Regions from separate parts of the Thioalkalivibrio sp. ALE30 genome, predicted to be linked through region 1. Evidence: riboswitches for the same ligand, from Rfam matches in the RefSeq annotation. Region 1 holds a riboswitch; the other holds the start of a gene.
What was found. A riboswitch is a leader RNA that binds a small molecule or an ion and turns the genes downstream of it on or off. The one in region 1 is predicted to bind cobalamin.
Positions count from the first base shown of each region.

Region 2: linked by a shared signal. The riboswitch ahead of bluB (5,6-dimethylbenzimidazole synthase) and the one ahead of D107_RS0100285 (porin) in region 1 are both predicted to bind cobalamin.

Region 1 covers NZ_KB898168.1:55,055-60,685, reverse strand. Annotated here, with positions in the region: gene gltX (glutamate--tRNA ligase) at 1-132, opposite strand, end outside; gene D107_RS0100295 (DUF4399 domain-containing protein) at 271-714, shown strand; gene D107_RS0100290 (cytochrome-c peroxidase) at 790-1,794, opposite strand; cobalamin riboswitch at 1,987-2,209, shown strand; gene D107_RS0100285 (porin) at 2,320-3,450, shown strand; gene D107_RS0100280 (cytochrome c) at 3,471-4,028, shown strand; gene cobM (precorrin-4 C(11)-methyltransferase) at 4,223-4,987, opposite strand; gene D107_RS0100270 (cobalamin biosynthesis protein) at 4,984-5,445, opposite strand; gene D107_RS0100265 (bifunctional cobalt-precorrin-7 (C(5))-methyltransferase/cobalt-precorrin-6B (C(15))-methyltransferase) at 5,424-5,631, opposite strand, start outside.
Region 2 covers NZ_KB898168.1:325,623-331,253, reverse strand. Annotated here, with positions in the region: gene D107_RS0101470 (cobyric acid synthase) at 1-1,446, opposite strand, end outside; gene cobD (threonine-phosphate decarboxylase CobD) at 1,443-2,444, opposite strand; gene cbiB (adenosylcobinamide-phosphate synthase CbiB) at 2,461-3,363, opposite strand; gene bluB (5,6-dimethylbenzimidazole synthase) at 3,360-4,112, opposite strand; cobalamin riboswitch at 4,207-4,415, opposite strand; gene D107_RS0101450 (cobalamin-binding protein) at 4,562-5,464, shown strand; gene D107_RS0101445 (iron ABC transporter permease) at 5,471-5,631, shown strand, end outside.

The DNA.
Region 1 (5,631 bases):
GGTGTCCTCGATCCGCAGTACGAACTCGCCACCGTGGTGGCGGGCGTACAGCCAGGAGAACAGCGCGGTGCGGGCACCGCCAATATGCAGATAGCCGGTCGGACTGGGGGCAAAACGGGTGCGAAAACTCATGCGGGCTACTCGTCTCGATCGGGAGGTGGAAAACGAAGGCGCATAGGGTAGCAGAACGCCACTGCACTGCCGCGCGGACCGCCGACTATACTCGAAATGAGTACACAGACCGGCCGAACCCAGGCCCAAGGAGTACCCATGAATACCGCTCTTACTCGGCTCTCCACGCTGCTCGTGCTGACGGGAGGCCTCGCGCTGGCCGGAAGTGCCATGGGCAGCGACCGCATCGCGCCGCCGGATGGCGCGAAGGTCTATTTCATCAGCCCGCAGGATGGCGAAACGCTCGAAAGCCCGGTGCGGGTCCAGATGGGCCTGCGCGGCATGGGTGTTGCCCCGGCCGGTGTGGAGATGGACAACACCGGCCACCACCACCTGCTGGTGAACAAGCCGCTCGACGAGGTGGACCTGGACGCCTCGCTGCCCTTCTCCGACCACAAGCGCCATTTCGGCGGCGGGCAGACCGAGGGCGAGCTGGAACTGGAACCCGGCGAATACACCCTGCAACTGCTGTTCATGGACTACCGTCACATCAGCTTCGACCCGCCCGTTGTCTCCGAGAAGATCACGATTACCGTGGAATAGATCTGTACCACACCATCAAAAAGCCCCCCTCCGTTTCCGGAGGGGGGCTGAGACATTCGATTCCGATGCGGCCGGTTACGGCAGCGCAGGAATCTCGAACTGCGGCATTTCGCCGGTCAGCGCGTGCATGAAGGCCTCGATATCCGCGACCTCGTCATCACTGAAGTCCTGCCCCAGCATTTCCTCGCCCATGATGCGGATCGCCTCTTCCAGCGTGGCGGTCTCCCCGTTGTTCATGTAGGGATAGGTCAGGGCTACGTTGCGCAGGGTCGGGGTCTTGAACGCAAACCGGTCGCTCTCCTCACCCGTGACCAGGTAGCGGCCCTCGTCCTCCGAACCCGGCACCTGGATGCGGTGGAAGTTGCTGTCGGTCAGCGCCGGCCCACGGTGACAGGCCACGCAGCCGTTGTCGGCGAACAGCTTCATCCCGCGCATCTGCTGCTCGCTCATCGCGCCCTCATCCCCGGCCAGCCAGCGATCCAGCGGCGAGTTCGGGGTGTTCAGCGTACGCTGGAACGTCGCCAGCGCCTTGGCCACGTGGTCGGTATTGATCACGTTGTCGCCGTCATAGTCGGGATAGGCGGCCTCGAATTTCTCCTGGTACTCATTGAACTCCTCCAGGCGGGCGATCGCATCCTCCAGCGGCATCGCCATCTCGATCGCGTCCTGGATCGGGCCCAGGGCCTGCCCCTCCAGGTCGTCCTCTCGGCCATCCCAGAACTGCGCGGTGAAGAAGCCGGAATTCAGAACGGTCGGGGTATTGCGCTCGCCGACCTGGCCATCGTGGCCCACCGCGCGCGGGATGCGGTCCGCCCAGCCCAGCGCCGGGTTGTGGCAGGTCGCGCAGGAGATCACGCCGGAGCTGGAGATGCGCGGCTCGAAGAACAGCATCTTGCCCAGCTCGATCTTCTCCTTGGTCATCGAGTTGTCCGCCGGGATCGGCGGCAGCGCCGGCAGCGGCTCGAACACGTCGCGATACTGCGAGTAATCAGTATCCGCCACGGCGGGCGCGGCCACGCCCAGCGCCAGGGCGGTGCAGGCCGAAAAGATGGCGCGGCGAAGATAAGAACCTCGGATCATGGCAAAGTCTCCCTGAGATTGGATCGGTGTCGGCGAAGACCGATATAGACTCGGTCCAAATCACCTGAATCCCACCCTATCGACCCGGTATTCGATCGACCAGCGAAATCAGCGCTCCCGTTGATCCAGATCAATCACTGCGGTTGGTCGCTCATCAAACGCTCTTCTTGCCAGCCTGTTTGCACCCCAGTACCCTTCGCCCCGCCTCCAGGTGCCCTGGCGTTCCATCGCCGGGGATAATCGGGAAGCCGGTGCGCGAACTGCCGTTCGCAATGCCGGCACTGCCCCCGCAACGGTAGGTGAAGACAACGGATCAACAACCACTGCGCCGCAATTCGGTGTGGGAAGGCGATCCGCCCGGGCACCCCCGCCCGCTTCACGAGTCCGGAGACCGGCCAGGAGGAAACCTGACGCTGCGGCGGGCAAGCGGTCGGGTCGGGCTTGCTGTGTCTATAGTCCCCGACCTCCCCTGGCCCACCCAGCGTCGTTCCATCCACGGCGCACGGGGTGTGCGTCCCAGGGAGAATGACCTTGAACAAACCGACCCGACGACCCGGCCGGCCGCCACTCCTGGCTCCGGCCCCGACCCTTCTCGGCCTGTTGATCGCCAGTGGCGGGGCTTCCCCCCTCCAGGCACAGTTCGAGTTCGGCAGCGAAGCCGACGGCTTCGCCATCACCCTGGACCCGCTCATCCAGGGCCGCTACGCCATCGAGCGGGGCGACGAGGGAACCACCACCGAATTCGACTTTCGCCGCGCCTGGCTGGATACGACGGGCACCCTCTTCCACCCCGATCTTAGTTTTCGCCTGCAGCCCGACTTCAGCAGCGGCGAGCTCTCGATGCGCGATGTCTGGCTCCAATACGCACTGACCGAGTCCCTCGACCTGCGCGCCGGCCAGTTCACCGTACCCTTCGGCCTGCCGCGGGACATCGGTGGCCCCAACCGGCTGTTCACCGAATTGAGCATCGCGGGGAATCAGTTCGAGGTCCCGGCTGGACGCGATACCGGCGTCACCCTACTGGGGGGCGACAGCGACGACCGGGCCTGGGCCATCGGCGTGTTTGATGGTCGCGGCCGCCTTGACCAGCGGGATGACCGACCGTCCACCTCCGGCCACCTGTTCAGCGCTCGGGGGGCCTGGGCACCGGTAGGCACCCTTCCACGCGACAACACGACCGTCGGCAAGCCGGTCGAGCATACAGTGGCCCACGGCGTCGGCCTGCAGGCGGCGAACCGCAATCACCTGCGCGACTGGACTCGCGGGCGGGAGAACCAGGTAAATCAGCAACGCGCCGACTGGGTCACCGCAACGGCCGACAGCGTCGTCAAGTTTGCCCGCACCGCCATTTCATTCGCCGCCTTCCGCCGCGACGTATCGCCCGATCACGGCCCCTCCTACCACGACTTGGGCGCCGAACTCGAGCTGGCTCAGGCACTGCCCTGGGAGGGGCTCGAGGTTGCCGCGCGCCACGCTGTGCTGCGCCACGACGCCGGCAACGACCTCGGCACCGACGAGCGCTGGCAGCGCGAGCGGGGCGCCGGCCTCAACTGGTACCACCGCGGCCAGCGACAAAAAACCCAATTGATGTGGCTGGACCGCGACGCCGGCACTTCGGACTGGGAGCTGCACTTGCAGCACCAATTCCGCTTCTGACACTGGAAAGGAGATCCGACATGACTCGACCCCCCTTTACACCGGCCCTCCGGATCGCCGGCCTTGTCCTGTTCCTGCTTGCCGCCACCGGCGCCCATGGCGACGAGGTGACGCTCCCCATGCCCGGCCCCTGGGGCAAAGACTACAGCGAGACGATGGACAACCCGGCCACAGTGGACGCCACCGAGGCCTTCCAGCGCTTCCGCCAGCAAAGCATGCAGGGCACCTCAGCCACCTACCGCAGCATCGAGCAGATCCTGCGCTACGACGCACCGTTCGCCGAGCGCCTGCCCGACCTCGCCGAGGAACTGGCGCGCCGAGCCGCCGACATCGAAACCTGGTTCGCTCGCGAGACCCCGGCGCGGGGCGGCGAACCCGGCGCCCTGCCCGCGGCCTGGGAGGACCCGGAGTTCTCCGAGTACAAGGCAGCCTACCGCGAGGCCGCCGAACGACTGCAGCGCAAGGTCGAGGCGGCCGAGGACCTGGAGAACGAAGACTTCCAGCTTCGCGCCACCGAGGCCCTGAACGGCGTGCGCCACCATTGCTTGGCCTGCCACGACCACTACCGCCGCCGCTAAACCGGGCGGGAACCAAGGGGCCGCCTCACGGCGGCCCTTTCCGTGGTCCTGATCGAGAAGAAACCGCCTTCGCCTGCAAGCAGACTCCTACAGGTTCCTGGCGATGTGGGAACCTGCTTGCAGGCGAAAAGCCCAGTGCCCCACAACACCCACCGGAGTCACCCCTGCCTGCGGAAGATCGGGGCCGCCGCCGCTTAGTCCCCGTCCATGCCGCGGTAACGGCGCACATGCGCCGGGTCGTACAGCGCACTGTCGCGGAAATCGCCCGGGTCCAGCGCCGGGCCCACCAGGATCAGCGCCGAGCGCCGCGTGGTCAGGGCCTGCGCCCGTTCCGCGATATTCCCCAGCGAACCGCGCACCACGGTCTCGTCCGGCCAGCTGGCACGGAAGACGATGGCCACCGGGCAGTCGCAGCCGTAGTGCGGCCGCAGGTCCTCGACCACGGTCTCGATATTGTGCAGCGAAAGATGGATCGCCAGGGTCGCCCCGGTGGCGGCAAAGCTCGCCAGCCGTTCGCGCTCCGGCATGGAGGACGCCCGTCCCGGCGTGCGCGTCAGCACCACCGACTGCGCCACCTCCGGCACCGTCAGTTCCCGCCCCAGGGTCGCGGCGGCGGCGGAGAATGCCGGCACGCCGGGCGTGATGCTGTACTCGATCCCGGCCGCCTCCAGCCGACGGATCTGCTCGCCCAGCGCGCTGTAGACCGACAGGTCGCCGGAGTGCAGGCGCGCCACGTCCTGGCCCGCCGCGTGGGCGCGTTCGATCTCCTCCATGATCGCGTCCAGCGTCAGCGGCGCGGTGTTGACCACGCGCGCCCCCTCCGGGGCATGTTCCAGCACGGCCTCCGGCACCAGTGAACCCGCGTACAGGCACACCGGACAGGCCGCAATACGATCCCGGCCGCGCAGGGTCAGCAGATCCGCGGCACCCGGGCCTGCACCGACAAAATGAACCGTCATGATGACTCCTCGAAAAGATGTTGGCGGTCGACCCAGGCCACCGCGCAGCTGGCCTGCGGTGACAGACGCCGCGGCAACAGCAGACGCGCGCCCTCGCCGGCCGCTGCCAGCGCCGCTGCCTCGGCCACGGAACCGACCCCGGCCGTTGCACGCACCCGTGGCGACTCCGTCAGCACTCCCCCCTGGCAGTCCGCAAGGGCGGCCATGGACGGGAATACGAGTTCCAGTTCCAGCTCCCGCGCGACCGTCGCCAGCATGCGACTGTCACTCTTATGCACCGGTGCCGCCAGCTGCCGGGCCCCGAGCACTCCGGCACGCTCCACTCCCAGCACGGCGCGAGCCTCGGCCAGTACCTCGCGCATCAGACCCTCCAGCTCCCGGGCCGTACAGGCGGAGGCGAAGCCGACGCCCGGCACGACCAAGCCCCCCTCCTGGTTCAGATCCGGCGCAGGGCCCACAGGGTCACCGGCCGCAGCGGTTTCCAGCCGGACATCGCGCCCAGCGGTTCCGAGCGACTCACATTGATGCGTGTCAGCTCGCCACCATGGCGCTCGCGAGCCGCCGCCAACACCGCATCGCCCTCCACCGTCACGCTGCTGGCGACCAGGCGCCCCCCCGGGCACAGACGCTCCACGCAGTGTTCC
Region 2 (5,631 bases), 270 kb from region 1:
TACACGCTTCATGTCCAGGTGTTCCTCCAGGGTATCCGCCAGGCGTGCAAGACCGCGTTCGCGCGCCGCAGCCAGGTCTTCTCCCTGTCCCAAACCGGCCCGCATACCCGCCCAGTGCAGCAAGGCATCGGCGGCCTCCGAACGGTCGAATACGCCATGCACGTAGGTACCGGCCACCGTACCGTCCTCGCTGCACGCGCCATCCGGCCCGTGCGCCAGATGCAGCAGCGGCTGCTCCAGTCCGGGCCCGGTCGTGATGCCCGCATGAATCTCGTAGCCTTCCACGCCTGCCTCCCGGCCCAGCACACGATCCCCGTGAACACGCTCCAGACGCTTCTCGGGGGCCAGGCGGGTCTCGATATCGAGCCAGCCAAGCCCCGGCGTGGAACCGGTCCGGCCCTCGACGCCGTCGGGGTCGTGCACGGCGCGCCCCAGCATCTGAAAGCCCCCACAGATGCCCAGCACCTTGCCACCGTAGCGCACATGCCGTTGCAGCGCGGCCTCCCAGCCCTGATCGCGCAGCCAGACGAGGTCGTCGGGCACCGACTTGGAGCCCGGCAGGATCACCAGATCCGCCGGCTGCAAGGACTCGCCGGGGCCGACAAAACGCAGATCCACCGCCGGGTGCAGGCGCAGCGGGTCGAAATCGGTGTGGTTGGAGATGCGCGGCAGGGCCGGTACGACCACCTTCAGCGCATCCGTAGCCTTTTCCGGCACCGCCTCCCGCGGAAGGGCGTCCTCGGCATCGAGATACAACCCGTGCAGGTACGGAATCACGCCGAGCACCGGCTTGCCGGCCTCCTGTTCCAGCCAGTCCAGCCCCGGCTGCAGCAGGCTGATATCGCCGCGAAAGCGGTTAATGACGAAGCCCTGAACCCGCGCACGCTCGGTCTCGCTCAGAAGCGCCAGCGTGCCCACCAGATGCGCGAACACCCCGCCCCGGTCGATATCCGCGACCAGGATCACCGGACAGTCCACGGCCTCGGCGAAGCCCATGTTGGCGATATCGCCCGCGCGCAGGTTGATCTCCGCCGGCGAGCCCGCGCCTTCCACCAGCACGTGGTCGTACTGATCCGTCAGGCGCCCGTGCGACGCCAGCACTGCCTCGCGGGCCACGGGCTTGTAGTCGTGATAGGCCCGCGCATCCAGTTCCGCCGCGGGCCGCCCGTGGATGATCACCTGCGCGCCCTGGTCCGAGCTGGGCTTGAGCAGTACCGGATTCATGTCCGTATGCGGTTCCAGGCCGCAGGCGGCGGCCTGCAGGGCCTGGGCCCGGCCAATCTCGCCGCCATCGGCGGTCACGGCGCTGTTCAGCGCCATGTTCTGCGGCTTGAACGGCACCACCGACAGTCCACGGCGGTGCAGCACCCGCGCGAGCCCCGCGACCAGCACGCTCTTGCCGGCATCCGAGGTCGTCCCCTGCACCATCAGCGTCGTGCCCGTCATGCCCGCTGCAGCCCCGCTTCCAGACGCTGCCACTCGGCCGCGTCACCCGGCAGGCCAAACCGAAGACTCCCGGGCGCATCGAATCGACGCACCAGGATGCCCCGCCGGCCCAGATGGTCCTGCCAACCCGCGGGATCATCCACCCGGCACCACTGGAACAGCGCGGTGCCGCCGGTGGGCGCCAGCCCGTGCGCACGCAGCCGTTCCGCCAGGCGCTGGCCACGCGCCTGCAGCTGGCTCCGGGTCTCGGCCTGCCAGGCGCGGTCGGTCAGCGCCCGGGTAGCAACCCAGCGCGAAGGTCCGGCGAGGCCCCATGGACCCAGTCGGGCGGCCAGCTGCGCGCGCATCGCGTCGTCGGCGATCACGAACCCGACCCGTGCGCCCGCCAGTCCGAAGAACTTGCCGAGAGAACGCAGCACCACCAGGCCTTCGCGCGGTGCGTCCTGCGCGAGACTGGCCCCCGGCGTCACATCCATGAAGGCCTCGTCCACGACCAGCCAGCCACCACGCGCGGCCAGTTCCGCATGCCACGCCAGCAGTTCCGCACGTTCGAAGCACTGACCCGTCGGGTTATTCGGGTTGACCAGCACCAGCACGTCCAGATCGGGCAGCGCGGCGGCGATCGCCTCGCCACTCAGCGGGCGTACCGTGTGCCCGGCCTCGCGCCAGGCCCGGGCGTGCTCGTTGTAGCTGGGTTCGAGGATGCCGACGCGCGCCGTACCCGAGCGCAGCGCCGGCAACAACTGGATCGCCGCCTGCGAGCCCGCGACGGGCAAAGGCGCCGCGGTGCCGTAATAGTCAGCGGCCGCGGCCTCGAGCCCGTCCTCCGGTTCCGGCAGCCGCGCCCAGACCCACTGCGGGACCTCGCCCACGGGATAGCCATGCGGGTTGATGCCGGTGGAAAGATCCAGCCACTCGGTTGCCGGAATGCCGTAGCGCGCAGCCGCTTGGCGCACACCACCCCCATGCACCTGCACGAGCGCCTGGGGTTCGGGCATGGGAGCCGTTTTCGGATCAGAACAGGACAACGACAATCACCCCCACCACGATGAATGCCATCCAGATCGCCAGCGCCCGGTCCACCAGCGCCACCGCCTGGCGAATGCCCGCGGCATCGGCCAGGCGGCCCATGCCCAGGCGCGGGCGCCACTCGCGCTGGCCGCCATAGGGCGCCGGGCCGCCCAGCACCACGCCCAGCGCACCGGCCCCAGCGGCCATCACCGGCCCGGCATTCGGGCTCTTCCATCCGGCGGCCTGTTCACGCCAGCACTGCAATGCGTCCCGCCCGCGCCCCGCCAGGGCATAGGCCAGGGCCGTCAGACGCGCCGGGATCAGGTTCATGGCGTCATCCAGCCGCGCGGCCGCCCAGCCGAACGTGGCATACCGCTCGTTACGGTACCCCCACATCGCATCCAGGGTGTTGACCAGCCGGTAGGCCACCACGCCCGGTGCCCCGGCGACCAGGAACCAGAAGATCGTGGCAAACAGCGCATCGTTGCCGTTCTCCAGGACCGACTCGATGGTCGCCCCGCTCACCCCGCGCACGTCCAGGGCCTCCGTGTCCCGACTGACCAGCATCCCCACGCCCGTGCGGGCACCGTGCAAATCATCCGTCTCCAGGGCCCGCGCGACCACCTCGGCGTGTTCGTCCAGGCTGCGCCAGCCAATCGCCAGGGTCAGGATCGCCAGCGACAGCAACCAGCCCCAGGCCAGCGACGCCCCCAGAGCGGCCAGCGCCACCCATGGCAGGACCAACGCCGCGAGCAGCAACGCCCCGCGCAGGCGACTGGGCGCATGCCAGCGGGACTCGGCCCAGGCCGCCAGCCGACCAAACCCGGCCAGCGGATGGAATCGCCGCGGATCGCCGAACAAGCGATCCAGGATCAGGGCGCCCATCAGGATCAGGAAGGCGCTCATGCGCTGTCGGATCCGGTCCGATCGTCCGCCCCGTTTCCGGCGCCTGCCGCATCCGGGTCGGCTGCCAGCTCGCCGGGCACGCCCCAGCGATCCTGAAAGACCAGTTCTTCCAGGGGCCGCCGACGATCCCAGCCCGCGGTCTCCAGCATTGGCCGGTCGTAGAAACGCTCCACATGACCGAGGCACAGCACCGCGATCGGATAGCCGCCCTCCGGCATGTCCAGCTGCCGCGCCAGCCAGTCCGGATCGAACAGCGAGACCCAGCCCATGCCCAGCCCCTCCGCGCGGGCCGCCAGCCACAGGTTCTGAATCGCGCAGGCCGCCGAGCACAGGTCCATCTCCGGTAGCGTACGGCGCCCCAGCACATAGCGTTCGCGGCCGTCGGTCAGGGCCACCACCAGCAACTCCCCCGCCTCGCGGATCCCTTCCAGCTTCAGGCGGTGCACCTCCGCCGCGCGCTCCCCGCAGGCCTCGGCGGTGCGGGCCTGCTCGTCCGCGGCGTGGGCATGCAGGGCCTCGCGCAGGGCCGGGTCGGTTACCCGCAGGAAGCGCCAGGGCTGCATGTACCCGACGCTGGGCGCGCGGTGGGCGGCCTCCAGCAGCCGGCGCAGCGTAGCGCCATCCACCGGATCCGGGCGGAAATGGCGCATGTCGCGGCGTTCCCCGATCACGCGATAAACCGCCTCGCGCTCGGCCGAGGCGAACGCGTTCGGATGCTCTGCTGTCGATTTGGGGTCTGGGTTCGTCATGCGTTTCCGTCGGGGCGACGGCACGGCGAACCCACGAAGGAACGGGCACCGCAGATGGTGCCCGTGCCCTCGATCGTTGCCCGCCGCACGATCGCAGGATGCGTCATCACCAGGCCGGTCTCCGGGCTTGTGAGCGTCGGCGGCTGCCGATGCCACAGACGCCTTCCCGTGACCCGTGGGGGCACAGTGGCCAAGCCTGCGGTGTGGTTCGCCGCTCACTTACCGTTGCGGGGGCAGCGCCGGATTTGCACCGGCTTCCCGTTTCACCTGCGCATTGCAGGCACCTGATTCAAGCCGCGGTATGATACGCGTTCGGCGCGCCCCCGACCAATTTGGGCACCAAACCATCTTGCCCATGCTGCTATGATGAAACGCTTTTGCGGCTTGCGCGCACTACCGCAGACGTCCTCCATTCGACCTCGCAACAGCGCCACAACCACCGGATTTTTATGAATTTCAAGACCCTCGGACGCTCCTCCGCCCTGCTCGTCGCGACGTTGCTTTGCACCGCGCCGGCACTGGCCGACCCGGTCTCGGTGACCGACGATGACGGTCACGAGATCCGGCTGGAACAACCCGCCGAGCGTATCGTCAGCCTCGCCCCGCATATCACGGAGGTCCTGTTCGCCGTCGGGGCCGGCGACAAGCTGGTGGGCGCGACCCAGCACAGCGACTTCCCGCCGGAGGCGGAGATGCTTCCCCGGGTGGGCGGCTACAGCCGCATCGATATGGAGCGCGTCGTGCAGCTCGATCCGGACCTGGTCGTTGCCTGGCGCAGCGGAAACTCGCAATCCCAGATCGAACACCTGCGCGAGCTCGGCTTCCACGTCTACGTGTCGGAGCCCCGCAGCTTCGACGGTGTGTCCGCCAGCATGCGCCGCATGGCACAGCTCGCCGGCACCGAGACGCAGGGCGACGAGGCGGTGCGAAGCTTCGAGGAGGCGATCGACACCCTGCGCCAGGACTACGCCGAGCGCGACCCGGTACGCCTGTTCTATCAGGTGTGGGAACAGCCCCTGATGACGGTGAACGACGACCACCTGATCAGCGAGGCGATCCGCCTGTGCGGCGGGGTAAACGTATTCGGCCACCTGGATCGCCTGGTCCCGCGCATGGATCGCGAGGCGGTCATCGAGGCCGATCCGGAGGTCATCATTGGCGGCGGCATGGGCGAGGATCGCCCCGACTGGGTCATCGCCTGGACGCAATGGGAGGACATGACCGCGGTCCAGCGCGACAACCTGTTCTTCATCCCGCCGTCCCTTCTGCAGCGCCATACCCCGCGCATCGCCGAGGGCACCCGCCTGATGTGCGAGGAGCTCGAGCGGGCGCGCCTGCGCCGGGCGGACTGACCCCTCGTGACCCGCGCCTTCCTCCTTGCCGCCGCGGTCCTGCTGCCGGCGTCGCTGCTGGCGGTGCTGATCGCGCTGGCCTTCGGCAGTGTCGCGATCGCGCCCGGCGACCTGCTGGCGGTGATGCTCGGCGAGGGCAGCCGCCTGCACGACACGCTGGTGCTGGA